Regions from separate parts of the Streptomyces sp. NPDC060002 genome, predicted to be linked through region 1. Evidence: riboswitches for the same ligand, from Rfam matches in the RefSeq annotation. Region 1 holds a riboswitch; each other region holds the start of a gene.

Region 1 (4,203 bases):
GGTGAGGGTCTTCTGGTCGTCGCCGACGTAGGCGAGCGGGGCGAAGCCGGAGGGCAGGGCGCCGATGCCGATGTTCAGCTTGCCGCTCTTCCTGATCGCGTCGGGCAGTCCGGCGCTGATGGACTTGACCTCGGAGACCTTCAGGGCGGTCTCCTCGGCCGCGCCGTTGGACACCCGGCCGATGGTCACGCTGCCGGCGGCGCTGCCGGTCGTGGTGGCGGCCTCGCTGTCACCACCGCAGGCGGCGAGCCCGGTGGCGAGGGTGGCGACCGCGGTCGCCGCGGTGATGCCGCGAATCAGGCTGCGTCGGGTGAAGTGGGCAGACATGGCCGTCCTTTGTGACTGGTGTGACTGGGCGAGAGGGTGGTGGCGTGGGGGGAAGTCGGGGGCGCGTCGGTGTCAGAGCACCTTGCTGAGGAAGTCCCGCGTCCGCTCGTGCTGCGGTTTGTCGAGGACCTCGCTGGGCGGGCCCTGCTCGACGATCTTCCCTTCGTCGATGAAGACGACCCGGTCGGCCACCTCGCGGGCGAACCCGACCTCGTGGGTGACGATGACGAGCGTGGTGCCGCTGGTCGCCAGGTCCTCGATGACCGCGAGGACCTCGCCGACGAGCTCGGGGTCGAGGGCGGAGGTGGGCTCGTCGAAGAGGATGACGCCGGGGCGCAGCGCGAGGGCGCGGGCGATGGCGACGCGCTGCTGCTGGCCGCCGGACAGCTGCCGGGGGTAGGCGCCGGCCTTGTCGGCGAGGCCGACCCGGTCCAGGAGTTCGCGGGCCAGTTCCAGGGCGGCGGACTTGGCGAGCCGCCCGGTGGCGACGGGCGCGGCGGCGACGTTGTCCAGCACGGTCAGGTGCGGGAAGAGGTTGAAGTTCTGGAAGACGAAGCCGATCCGGCCGCGCTGGGTCAGGATGGCGCGTTCGCTCAGCTCGCGCAGCCGGTCGCCGTTGCGGCGGACGCCGATCAGCTCGCCGTTGACGCTGACGTAGCCGATCTCGGGCTTCTCCAGGTGGTTGATGACCCGCAGCAGGGTGGACTTGCCGGAGCCGGACGGGCCGAGGATCACGGTGACCTCGCCGGGCCGCACGGTCAGGCTCACGCCGTCCAGGACCCGGTGGGCGCCGTACCACTTGTGCACGTCGTGCACCTCGACGGCGGCGGGCACGATCGCGGCGGTGCCGGCGCTCTGCACGGTCTCGGTGGTCATACGGCGGCCTCCCGGCGGATGCGGCCCCGCAGGTCGGTGAGACCGGTCCGCAGTTTCTGCAACGGCGTCGGCGGCAGGGAACGCGTGGCGCCCCGGGCGTAGTACCGCTCGACGTAGAACTGGACGACGGAGACGAGGCTGGTCAGGATCAGGTACCAGACGGTGACGACCAGCAGCAGCGGCACGATGTCGCCGGGGTAGGTGGCCCCCATGGTCTGCGCGGTGCCGAACAGGTCGAGCAGCGACACGTAGAAGACCAGCGAGGTGGACTTGACCAGGCCGATCAGCTGGTTGACGTAGTTCGGCGTGATCGACCGCAGGGCCTGCGGGAACACGATCTTCCAGAACTGGTAGCGCTTGGGCAGACCGAGCGCGGCGGCCGCCTCGTGCTGGCCCTGGTCGACGGAGAGGATGCCACCGCGGACCACTTCGGCGGCGTAGGCCGCCTCGTTGAGGCTGAGGCCGATGACGGCGATCACCATGTCGGTGGCCAGCCGGGACTCGTCGAAGCGGAAGAACGCCGGACCGAAGGGAACGCCCACGCTCAGGGTCTGGTACAGAGCGCTGAAGTTGTAGAGGAAGAGCAGCACCACGATCAGCGGGATGGAGCGCAGGGCCCATACGTAGGTCCAGCTGACCGCGCGCAGCACCGGGCTCTTCGAGAGCCGGGCGAGGGCGAGCAGGATGCCGCCGAGGAGGCCCAGCACCGCGCTGTAGGCGGCCACTTCCAGGGTGATCAGCAGTCCGTCGAGGATCACCGGCCGCAGGAACCAGTAGCCGAAGCGGTCCCACTGGTAGAAGGGGTTGGAGATCAGTCCGTGCGTGAACTGCGCCACCAGGACGAGGGCCACGGCGGTGGCGATCCAGCGGCCGGGCTTGCGCAGCGGCTGGACGCGCTGGGCGGTCAGCCTCTCTGACGGGACGTCGATGACGGGCGCGGCCTCGGCGAGGGTCACGGCGCCTGGGGGTTCACTCATGAGGGGCTCCGGCGGGAGTCGGACACCCCGGGTCACGGCGGACGTGCGTGGCCGGACACGCTTCGGCGGGGCGGCGGGAACCGCTCCGGGGGCGCGAACAGGGCATGGCGCACGGATGCGTACGGGAGACCGGGGTGGGGCGGACAACGGCACACCGCTCGGGCGGTGTTCGTCAGGAACGCGGCGGCGGGGCTGCGGTGCGAGGGGTTCGTTCAGCCCCGACAGCGGGCACGGCCCGGTGCGGTACACAGTGCGCTGTTCACACGCAGGAGGTCGACGGCGCGGTTGGCGACGAGGATGTCGAGGTACGGCCGTACGCAGCCCCGGGGGCGACGCGGCGCCGTCCGATGAGCTGCGTACATGTCCGTCACCGTCACTGTTCCGGCCCCTGAGGGGCCCTCGCGCTTACCGATACGTCATTACCGAAACGTCGGTCCGGTCGTCACCTGGGGCACCCCACCGCGGAGCGAGGGTTGCCGGTCAGCTAGCCAGGGCTTGTCGCTGACGCTCATGACCGTTCTGGGCCGTAAGTAAGACAGTTGCCCGAACGAATGTCAACGGCGGTCCAGTGGATGGACCGGGTCAGGGCCGGTTGACCTGCGGTCGGACCGCCGAACCGTCTGCCGCGTGGGTCTCCCAGTCCAGGATCTGGACAGCTGCGCCGGCGGCCTCCAGGCCCTGGCAACGGGCGTGGTGACGGCGGGCGATGGCGTCCAGGTCGAGGTGGGCGCCGAAGGCCGGGTGGGCGGCCAGCCGACCGGCGTAGGCCCACAGGGCGGGATGGTCGGCGATGCGGTGCACGGCGGCCGCGTCGAGGTGGTAGCGGTGCACGGTGTCGAGTTGGACCAGGGCGACCCACAACTCGACGTCGGAGGCGGTGATCTGATCACTGATCAGGTACTCGTGGGCGCCGAGCCCCCGCTCCAGCACCCCGAGCGTGGTGAGCAGCGTGTCGAGGGCGGCGGTGCGCTCCGTCTCCTCGATGTCGGCCGCTCCGGCGCGCTGGGCCGCCTCCTCGACGCCCTGGGCGCACATCCGCTCGACGGCCTCGATCTGCGACTCCGCGCCGCACGGGTACAGGGTGGGCCGGCCCCCGCCGAACCGCCGGGCCAGGTCGCGGGCGATGTCGGGGCCGTGGCTGCTGACGATGCGGCCCGACCAGTCGTCGCTGAGCACCGGCGCGAGGGCGGGTCCGGTGTACCGGTGCGCGCTGGCGTCGTACAGCGGACGCAGCGCCGAGTGGCCCCCGTCGGGACAGTCCGGGACGGCGGGCAGGAAGGTGACCGGGCAGGCCTTGTCCAGGCCGAGGAGGCTGTGGGTGACGGCGATGCGCAGACAGTCGGGGTCGGCCGCCGCCAGGTGGAGGCGGTAGCGGCGCGGCACGGCGTAGTGGCCGCTGCGCGCGTCCCGGCCGATCCGGCCCCGGAAGGCGGCGGTGGGCCGGGCGGACGGGTGGGCGGCCAGTGGTGTGACGGACATGACTCTCCCCGGAGGCGGGACGCACGAGGGACGTGCGCGCGGCGGATGCGACGTCGAAGAGGGAGGTGCGGACCTCGTCCGCTCGTGCCGGGTGCGGCCGCGTCCAGGGGACACCGCCGGTGCGGTTCGGCGCGGGGACGGGCCCGGCTCAGTCCTGGAACCTGATGGCGCTGCAGACGCGCTTCAGGTCGATGTGACGGCGGGAGGTGAGAAGGGGCGACGACCACGCCGTGCGGCTCGCGCGGCCGGTGATCGGCTCCTGTCGCCCCATTGTTTCCCTACCCGTTCACTAGGATTCCCGGATCGAGTGTCGATCCGCCTCGGGCCTCCGTCAAGGGGGCGTCCACCAGGTGAGTACCGGGCGGGTACGGGGCGGGTGCCGGGGCTGCCGGGGGGGGAGCTCCGGGAGCCGGAGTTCTCCCTCACCGCCCCATGGCGTCCAGGGCCGCGCGGGCGGCGTCCCGGACCGAACCTCGCCCGGCCCGGCCGGCCGCGTTCGCGACCTCGCTCAGCAGGCGTACGTCCTTGGCCAGCAGTCCGCCCG
Region 2 (4,203 bases), on a different contig from region 1:
CGACGAGAACGGTGTCGAGCGCAAGGTGAAGAGCAAGGAGAAGCTCCGCGCCAAGATCAGCGGGGCGTACTTCGGTGAGGACCAGCAGATTCCGAAGCCCACCGTGGAGGAGTACAAGGAGATCACGAGCGGCCACGGCCACCACTGATCGCTGAGGCGTCGCCACGCCACAGGAAAGGGCCCCGTCCGGTCTTCGGACGGGGCCCTTTGCCGTGCCCACCGGCTGGATAGGGTGGGGTGGCACCTTGTCACGAGGCGCACGACGCACACGACGACACACGCAGGAGCGGCTATGAGCGCTGTGACCCCCGCTGGAGGCGACACCGCGGCGGGCCGTTCCTGGCCCGAGGTGCTGAACGGCCTGCTGTACGGCCGCGACCAGGACGCCGACGCCACGTTCTGGGCGCTCGACCGGATCATGCGCGGCGAGGCGACCGACGCGCAGATCGCCGGGTTCGTGGTGGCGCTGCGGGCCAAGGGCGAGACCGTCGCGGAGATCAACGGGCTGGTCCGGGCGATGTACGAGCACGCCAACCTGATCGAGGTGCCCGGCCCGACCGTCGACATCGTCGGCACGGGCGGCGACGGCGCGAAGACGGTCAACATCTCCACGATGTCGGCGATCGTCGTGGCCGGCGCGGGCGCCACGGTCGTCAAGCACGGCAACCGGGCCGCGTCCTCCGCGTCCGGCGCCTCGGACGTCCTGGAGAAGCTCGGCGTCAATCTGGAGCTGACCCCGCGGCGGGTGGCCGAGGTGGCCCAGGAGGCCGGGATCACCTTCTGCTTCGCGATCAAGTTCCACCCGGCGCTGCGTCATGTGGGCGCCGCGCGCGGCCAGTTGGGCATCCGCACGGTGTTCAACGTGCTCGGCCCGCTGACCAACCCCGCCAAGGTGCGGGCCCAGGCGGTCGGGGTCGCCGACCCGCGCATGGCGCCGGTCGTCGCGGGCGTCTTCGCCGAGCGCGGCAACTCGTCCCTGGTCTTCCGGGGCGACGACGGTCTCGACGAGCTGACCACGACGGCCACGTCCCATGTGTGGGTCGTCCGCGACGGCAAGGTCACCGAGGAGTCCTTCGACCCGCGTGACGTCGGCCTGGAGCTGGTCCCGGTCGAGGCCCTGCGGGGCGGGGACCCGTCGTACAACGCGGAGGTCGCCCGCCGCCTCCTGGAGGGCGAGACGGGCCCGGTGCGCGAGGCCGTGCTGCTCAACTCGGCGGCGGCGCTCGTGGCGCTCGAGCCGGGCACCGGGACGCTGGCGGAGCAGCTGCGGGCCGGGATGGACAGGGCGGCGGAGTCGATCGACTCGGGAGCGGCCAAGCGGGCCCTGGAGCGCTGGGTGGCCGCCAGCAACGCGTAGGCGCTCCGCCTGCGGTGCCGCGAGGGCCGTGGGTCGTCCGCGGCGCCGTCGTGGCCGGTCGCGCCCACGCGGCGGAGCCGCACATGAGCCCCGCGCTCCTTCGGGGCTCTGCCCCGGGCCGTCCCGCGATCCGGACACGGGTTGCGGGGCGGCGATCACTTCACGTACGTTCCTGTACCAGGTCATGAGTGACAGTCATGAGGCCCCGGCCGACTGTCCGGCAACCCTCCGTCCGTGGCGGGGTGCCCCGGGTGAAGACCAGGCCGTAGGCAGCGAGGTCTACGGCAAGCGCGGACCCCTCGCACTCTTCCGAGTGAGCGCCACCAGGGGTCCTGGTCGTCGAGGGAGCCTTCCGTGAGCAAGCGAATGCGATAGGGCGTAGAGCCCCGCCTCCGCACACCCCTTTCACCTTCCTCCGTGCTCGAGCCATGTCCGCTCGCACGGCGGTTCCCCCTTGCCTCTCACGGGAGTTCGCCATGTCTGTCTCCACCGCTGCCGCCGCCCGTACCGTTTGTGCACAGCTGCCCGTTCTGGGACGGGATGTCACGGTCCCGCTCGTGACGGGCGGCGAGGTCAGTTACGCGGCGCTCGACTACGCGGCCAGCGCCCCCGCCCTCCAGCGCGTCTGGGACGACGTGGCGGCCTACGCCCCGTACTACGGCAGCGTGCACCGGGGCGCCGGCTACCTCTCGCAGCTGTCCACGGACCTCTTCGAGAACGCCCGCAGGACGGTGACCGAGTTCCTGGACTGCCGGCCCGACGACCAGCTGGTCTTCACCCGCTCGACGACGGACTCCCTCAACCTGCTGGCCCGGGCCCTGCCCGCCGACTGCCAGGTCTTCGTCTTCGAGACCGAGCACCACGCCTCGCTGCTGCCCTGGAAGGACGCCCGGGTCACCTACCTCAACGCCCCGCGCACCCCGCGCCAGGCCGTCGAGACGCTGGAGCGGGCCCTCGCCGGGCGTGACCCCTACGGCCCGGCCCTGGTCTGCGTCACCGGCGCCTCGAACGTCACCGGCGAGCTGTGGCCGGTGCGCGAGCTGGCGGCCGCCGCGCACGCGCACGGCGCCCGGATCGTCCTGGACGCCGCCCAGCTGGCCCCGCACCACCCGGTCTCCGTGCAGGAGCTCGACGTCGACTGGGTGGCCTTCTCCGGCCACAAGCTGTACGCGCCCTTCGGCGCCGGCGTCCTGGCCGGCCGTGCCGACTGGCTGGCCGAGGCCGACCCCTACCTCGCGGGCGGCGGCGCCAGCCGCAAGGTCACGCGGCGCGAGGACGGGGGAGTGGACGTGGAGTGGCACGAGAACGCCGCCCGCCACGAGGCCGGCTCCCCGAACGTGATCGGCGCCTACTCCATCGCCTCGGCGTGCAAGGCCCTCACCGAGGCGGGCTTCGACAGCCTGGTCGCGCGGGAGGAGTACCTGATCGCGAAGGTGCGGGACGGCCTGGCCGAGGTCCCGCAGGTGAAGGTGCTCTCCCTGTTCGGCGACGACGCCCCGCGGGTCGGAGTGATCTCCTTCGTCGTCGAGGGCTGGAACAGCTCCCACTTCGCCGCCGCCCTCTCCGCCGAGTACGGCATCGGGGTCCGCGACGGTCTCTTCTGCGCCCACCCCCTGGTCCGCACGCTGCTGGGCAGCGACCCCCAGACCCAGGGCGAGTGCGGGGCCCCCGAGGCGGCGCCCGGCGAGAAGTCCCTCAACGCGATCCGGGTGAGCTTCGGCGCGGGCACCCCGGACGAGCACGTGGACCGCTTCGTGAACGCGGTGCGCGAGCTGGTCAGCGAGGGCGCGCAGTGGCAGTACCGGACGGAAGACGGCCGCTGCGTGCCCGAGGTGTGAGCGACGGTCCGCCGGAGGCGGTGTTCAGGCGGTCAGGAGTCCAGCCCGATCGCGAACGCCGCCTCGAGGTCGTGCTGCGAGTAGGTACGGAAGGCGACGTGCGTGTCCGTGCCCTCCACGCCGGGGATCTTGCTGATGCTGCCCGGGATGACCTCCGCCAGGTCCTCGTGCTCCTTCACCCGCACCATGGCGATCAGGTCGTACGTCCCGGTGACGGAGAAGACCTCGCTGACGGAGTCCAGCGAAGCGATCCGCTCCGCGATCTCGGGAATCCGGTCCACGCTGGTCTTGATGAGGACGATCGCGGTGATCACGGCTGGTTCTCTCCCTCGGGGGGCCGGAGCTGGGCGGGCTTCACTCTATGACGTGAGCGGTGGCTCACCAAAGGGACGGTGGCGGGCAGCGCCGCACAGCCGCGGTCAGCGGACCAGATCCGTCAGGGAACCGCGCAGCGTCTCACGCAGGCGCCGCATCTGCTCGGGGGCGTACGTCCAGCTGTCGTACTCGTTCTGGACGAGCAGCCGGCCGCCGAAGCTGGCGACCCCGATCTTGGGCGGCATGCCCGGCGCGTTGGCCGTACCGCCGAAGCGGAGCAGCTCCACATCCCCGGGGACGGGGTGCGCGGGGATCCGCCCGACGTTGGAGATCCCGTAACTGACGACCGGGACGGGCACCGCGATGCCCCGGGCACCGGCCCGCAGCGCGGCCAGCAGGAACCGCTCGGGGTCGCGCCGCGCCAGCGCGCCGGCCACCTGGTCGGCGACCTCCCGGCCCACCGTCTCCGGCCGGTCGTCGTGGCGGACGGCCAGCGTGGTCTGCAGGCCGGTGATGCAGTTGAGCACGGTGCTCAGGGGCAGTTCGGGGCTCAGTCGGGTGCGCAGGTCGACGCCGTGACCGCAAGTCATCGTCAACGGGCCCTGCTCAGGCGCGAGTTGTGCGCGTACGGCGGTCAGAACCAGCCCTGTGACAAGGCTGTTGACGGTCACCCCGCGGGTCCGGGCGGCGGCC
Region 3 (4,203 bases), on a different contig from region 1:
CAGCCCGTCGTTGCCGAACGCGGGGAACAGCCTCGTCCGGAAGGAGAACAGCTCGACGAGCACCAGCCCGACCCAGAACGTCGGCACCGACACCCCCAGCGGTGGCAACGACAGCAGCAGCTGCCGCAACCACCGCTGGGTGGTGTGGGTCGCCAGGACCGCCAGGCCACCGCCGAGGACCACCGCGAGCAGCAGCGCAGCCCCGGTCAGCTGGAGGGTCTGCGGCAGCGCGTCGGCCAGCGTCGAGGTCACCGGCCGGCCGGTGGACACCGAGTCGCCGAAGTCGCCGCGCACCGCCCTGCCGAGATGGTCGGCGTACTGCGCGAGAACCGGTTTGTCGAAGCCGTACTCGTGCCGCAGCGCGGCGAGTTGGGCCGGATCGACCTGCCCCGTGTCCGCTCCCGCGCCGGCCATCGCCGAGACGGGGTCACCGGGCAGGTAGTCCAGCACGAGGAAGGACACCGTGTAGGCCGCCCACAGCACCCCGAGGGCCTGCGCGAGACGCTTGACCACGTAGAGACGCATGCCGGCCGCTACCCGATCCAGGTGTCGTGCAGCTGGATCCGGCTGGAGGCCTCGAAGGCGAGGTTGTGCACCTTCTTCGCCACCCCCAGCTGGGTCTGCAGCTCCACCACGGGTACGACATACGCGTTCGAAACAATCAACTGCTGTGCCTGGGTGACGAGTTGCTTGCGCTTCGCCGCATCCGTCGTCGCGGCCTGCTGGGTCAGCGCGGTGTCCAGCGCGGTGGCCGGCAGGTGGTAGAAGTTGGCCAGCTGGGTGGAGTACGAGCTGCGCAGGATGTCAGGGTCGGCCCGGGTCACGTTGCCCCACACCGCGTCGAAGTCACCGGACTGAAGGGTGGGGGAGAACTGGGCGATCTGGAGCTGCTTGAGCACCACCTCGACACCGACGGCCTTGAGCTGCTGCTGGATCAGTTCCAGCGCGGGCTGGTTGGTGGCCGCGTTGGCGAACCACTTGACGGTCAGGCTCAGCTTCTTGCCGCCCTTGACCCGGACGCCGTCGCTGCCCGCCTTCCAGCCGGCCGCGTCCAGGAGGGACTTCGCCTTGGCGGCGTCGAAGGCCAGGTCGGCGCCGAGGTCGGTGTAGTCCGGTGTGGTGTGCGCCAGGATGCTGGTCGCCGGCTCGGTGCCGGTCGGGAACACGGCGTCGACGATCTGCTGCCGGTCGATGGCGAACAGGATGGCCTGACGTACCTTCGCGTCCTTGAAGAGCGGCCGGGAGTTGTTGAGCCCCAGGTTGAACACCACGCCCGGGTTGGCCCGTGCCTGGAGGTTCACCGCACCGCCTTGGAGTGCCGCCTCGTTGGCCCGCCCGACGCTGCCGATCGCGTTGACCTGGCCGGACTGGAGGCTGCCGGTGCGCACGCCCGCCTCGGGCACCACCTTGAACACCAGCTTGTCCAGGTACGCCTCGCCCTGCTTGGTCCACAGCGAGGAACCCCAGGCGTACTCGGCGCGCTTGGCCAGGGTGATCGACTGGTTCTGCACGTAGCCGTCCAGCACGAACGGCCCGGATCCGACCACTCCCTTGCTGCACTTCTCCTGCGGGCTCTTGAGCACGCTCGCCGACGACTCGATGCCCAGCGAATGCGTGGCCGTGGCCTGGAGGAACTGCGCGTTGGGCTGCTTGAACTTCACCCGCACCGTGAGCGGGTCCACGGCGGTGGTGCTCTCCACACCGCTCAGGTATCCCTGGGCGAGCGTGCCCAGGGCGCCGAGCTCCGGCACCGCGTCGAAGTTGTCCTTGACCACCTGCCCGGTCAGCGGTGTCCCGTCGCTGAAGGTGACGCCTGATCTCAGGTGGAACGTGAACGTCGTGGTGTCCGAGCTGACGTCCCAGCTCTTCGCGAGCCACGGCACTGTCTTGCCGGTCTTGGGGTCCTGGTCGGTCAGGGAGTCCACGACCTGACGCAGTGAGTAGATGGTGTCGTTGCTGCCCACCTGCTGCGGATCCACGCAGCCGGCGTCGGAACCCACCGCGAAGGTCAGGGTGCCACCCGACTTCGGGCTGCCGCCCGCGCCGCTCGAGCCGCCGCTGTCGCCCGACGAGCAGGCGCTGAGCAGCAGGCTGCCGGTCACGAGTGCGGCGAGCGCCGCCCACCGGTGGGTACGGGAATCCGGATGCGCTGTCACGGGGAGGTTCTCCTACTCCAAGGTCACCGCGCACATGCCGGAGCGGAACGCGGCCATGGCGATGCGCGGAGGGTGCCGGCCACGCACGGGGCACGGACCGACACTGCTCAGAACTGTTCAGGGGGAGGGGGCGTCGATGACTGTGTCGACGGCCATGTCGATGACGGCGTGACCGCGCCGTGGGCGGGGGTCAGCCTGCGAGGTGGGGCGTGATCAGCCCTGACACAGACAGCTGGCGGAACGCTGCAGGTCGATGTGGCGTCGGCGCGAGAAGTTGGAGAACGGCGCCGCGGTCGCGCTCGAGGCACTCAGGTTGCCGCTGTGCCGCACGCTGGACCTCCACCTCTCAGGCCCCTGAACCGGAGCCACGCGCTTGCAGAGTCGGTGACCCTGCCGGGCTTTCACCTGGAGCACCCCACCGCGGAGGAGGGTTGCCGGTCAGCTAGCCAGGGCTTGACGCTGACACTCAATGCCGGGGTCGATCTTACGGAGCGCTGACATTATCCGTCAATATCGGCAGGAGAGTTGAACACCTCCGCCGCACCCGCCGTGACGGCGGGTGCGGCGGAGTGTGATGAGCGCGGGCCGCCCGTCCGGTGAGGGGGCGCCCGCGTAAGTGGCTACGGCTTGCGGGCGAGGCCGCCGTGCTCGGCGATGACGGCCGGGGCGGGGGCGGTTGCCTCCGGGCGCCAGAGGGGGACCGGGACGACCCCGGGCTCCAGGAGTTCCAGGCCGTCGAAGTACGCCGTGATCTCGTCGACGGAGCGCAGGTTGTACGGGACGGCGCCGCTCTCGTTGTAGGCGTCCTGGGCCGCTTCGAAGACCGGGTCGATGCCCCGCGAACCGTCGTTGACGGAAAGGTAGCTGCCGGACGGCAGGGCCGCCATCAGACCGGTGACGATGGAGCGGGCCTGGTCGTAGTCGGCGACGTGGCCCAGGATGTTGCTGAGGATGAGCGCGGTGGGACGGCTGAAGTCGAGCGTCTCGGCGGCGCTCGCCAGGATGCGCTCAGGCTCCAGCACATTGGCGTCGACATAGGAGGTCGCGCCCTCCGCGGTGGAGTAGAGCAGGGCGCGGGCGTGGGCCAGGACCAGCGGGTCGTTGTCCACGTAGACGATCCGGGTCTCGGGAGCGAGACGCTGGGCGACCTCATGGGTGTTCTCGGCGGTGGGCAGGCCGGTGCCGACGTCCAGGAACTGCCGTATGCCCGCCTCGGAGACCAGGTAGGTGATGTTGCGGCGCAGGAACGCGCGGCTGCTGCGGGCGATGGTGACGATGCCGGGGAACACGGCGGTGTAGGCGTCGCCGGCCTGCTCGTCGACGGGGTAGTTGTCCTTCCCGCCCAGCCAGTAGTTCCAGATGCGGGCCGAGTGCGGTACGGAGGTGTCGATCTTCTGATGTGCCGCTGGTCCGGGCGTGGTCACATGGTCGGTCATGAGGGGCGTCCGTCTTTCAGGCGAGGCGTGGGCAGTTCGAGCCACAACTTACGTCCCAACGACCCCGGTACGTACACCCGTTCACATTTTCGATGGGTTCGAACAGTGCCCTCACGGAAGATTCCCGGTTTACGCCCCCATGCGGGCCGGTGCGTCCGTACCGTCGCGCGAGCCGCCGCAGCTCTCCCGGGCCCCCCACCTCGCCCTGTGCGTACCGGTGGTGTCCGCCGTGCCGGTAGCGTGGCCGCCGTGACGGTGGGTACCCCCGAGACCCGGTTGGTCGTCCTGCGCGGCAACAGCGCCTCGGGCAAGTCGGCGGTGGCGGCCGGTCTGCGCGAGAGGTTCGGCCGGGGCCTGGCCCTGGTCGCGCAGGAGAACCTCCGCCGGATCGTGCTGCGCGAGCACGACCGGCCCGGCGCGGCGAACATCGGGGTGATCGAGGCCGTTGCCCGCCATGCCCTGGACGCGGGCATCCACGGCTCCGGTTCCGTGGCGTTCACCACGACGAACGGCAAGCACTCCCTCGCCGCAGACGTCAACGGCGACTGGGCCGGCGACCGGTGAAGATCATCGAGGTGGAGTTCCGCGGCAGGTAGCCGTCCGCCGGACGC

Evidence for each region. Region 1 has a riboswitch for S-adenosylmethionine ahead of ACFWBD_RS01840 (amino acid ABC transporter permease). Riboswitches for the same ligand answer to the same signal wherever they lie in the genome.
Region 2: linked by a shared signal. The riboswitch ahead of ACFWBD_RS30145 (aminotransferase class V-fold PLP-dependent enzyme) and the one ahead of ACFWBD_RS01840 (amino acid ABC transporter permease) in region 1 are both predicted to bind S-adenosylmethionine.
Region 3: linked by a shared signal. The riboswitch ahead of ACFWBD_RS21885 (putative leader peptide) and the one ahead of ACFWBD_RS01840 (amino acid ABC transporter permease) in region 1 are both predicted to bind S-adenosylmethionine.

What each region holds. Positions count from the first base shown of each region.
Region 1 is NZ_JBHWUW010000001.1:405,998-410,200, forward strand. It holds gene ACFWBD_RS01830 (transporter substrate-binding domain-containing protein) at 1-327, opposite strand, end outside; gene ACFWBD_RS01835 (amino acid ABC transporter ATP-binding protein) at 400-1,203, opposite strand; gene ACFWBD_RS01840 (amino acid ABC transporter permease) at 1,200-2,180, opposite strand; SAM riboswitch class IV at 2,577-2,696, opposite strand; gene ACFWBD_RS01845 (glutathione S-transferase C-terminal domain-containing protein) at 2,763-3,659, opposite strand; gene ACFWBD_RS01850 (NAD(P)-dependent oxidoreductase) at 4,082-4,203, opposite strand, start outside.
Region 2 is NZ_JBHWUW010000043.1:36,619-40,821, forward strand. It holds gene ACFWBD_RS30135 (cytochrome bc complex cytochrome b subunit) at 1-148, shown strand, start outside; gene trpD (anthranilate phosphoribosyltransferase) at 293-1,357, shown strand; SAM riboswitch class IV at 1,538-1,654, shown strand; gene ACFWBD_RS30145 (aminotransferase class V-fold PLP-dependent enzyme) at 1,834-3,195, shown strand; gene ACFWBD_RS30150 (Lrp/AsnC family transcriptional regulator) at 3,228-3,509, opposite strand; gene ACFWBD_RS30155 (hypothetical protein) at 3,615-4,203, opposite strand, start outside.
Region 3 is NZ_JBHWUW010000024.1:81,641-85,843, reverse strand. It holds gene ACFWBD_RS21895 (ABC transporter permease) at 1-525, opposite strand, end outside; gene ACFWBD_RS21890 (ABC transporter substrate-binding protein) at 534-2,156, opposite strand; gene ACFWBD_RS21885 (putative leader peptide) at 2,370-2,486, opposite strand; SAM riboswitch class IV at 2,521-2,630, opposite strand; gene ACFWBD_RS21880 (SAM-dependent methyltransferase) at 2,777-3,592, opposite strand; partial or broken gene ACFWBD_RS21875 (kinase) at 3,833-4,069, shown strand.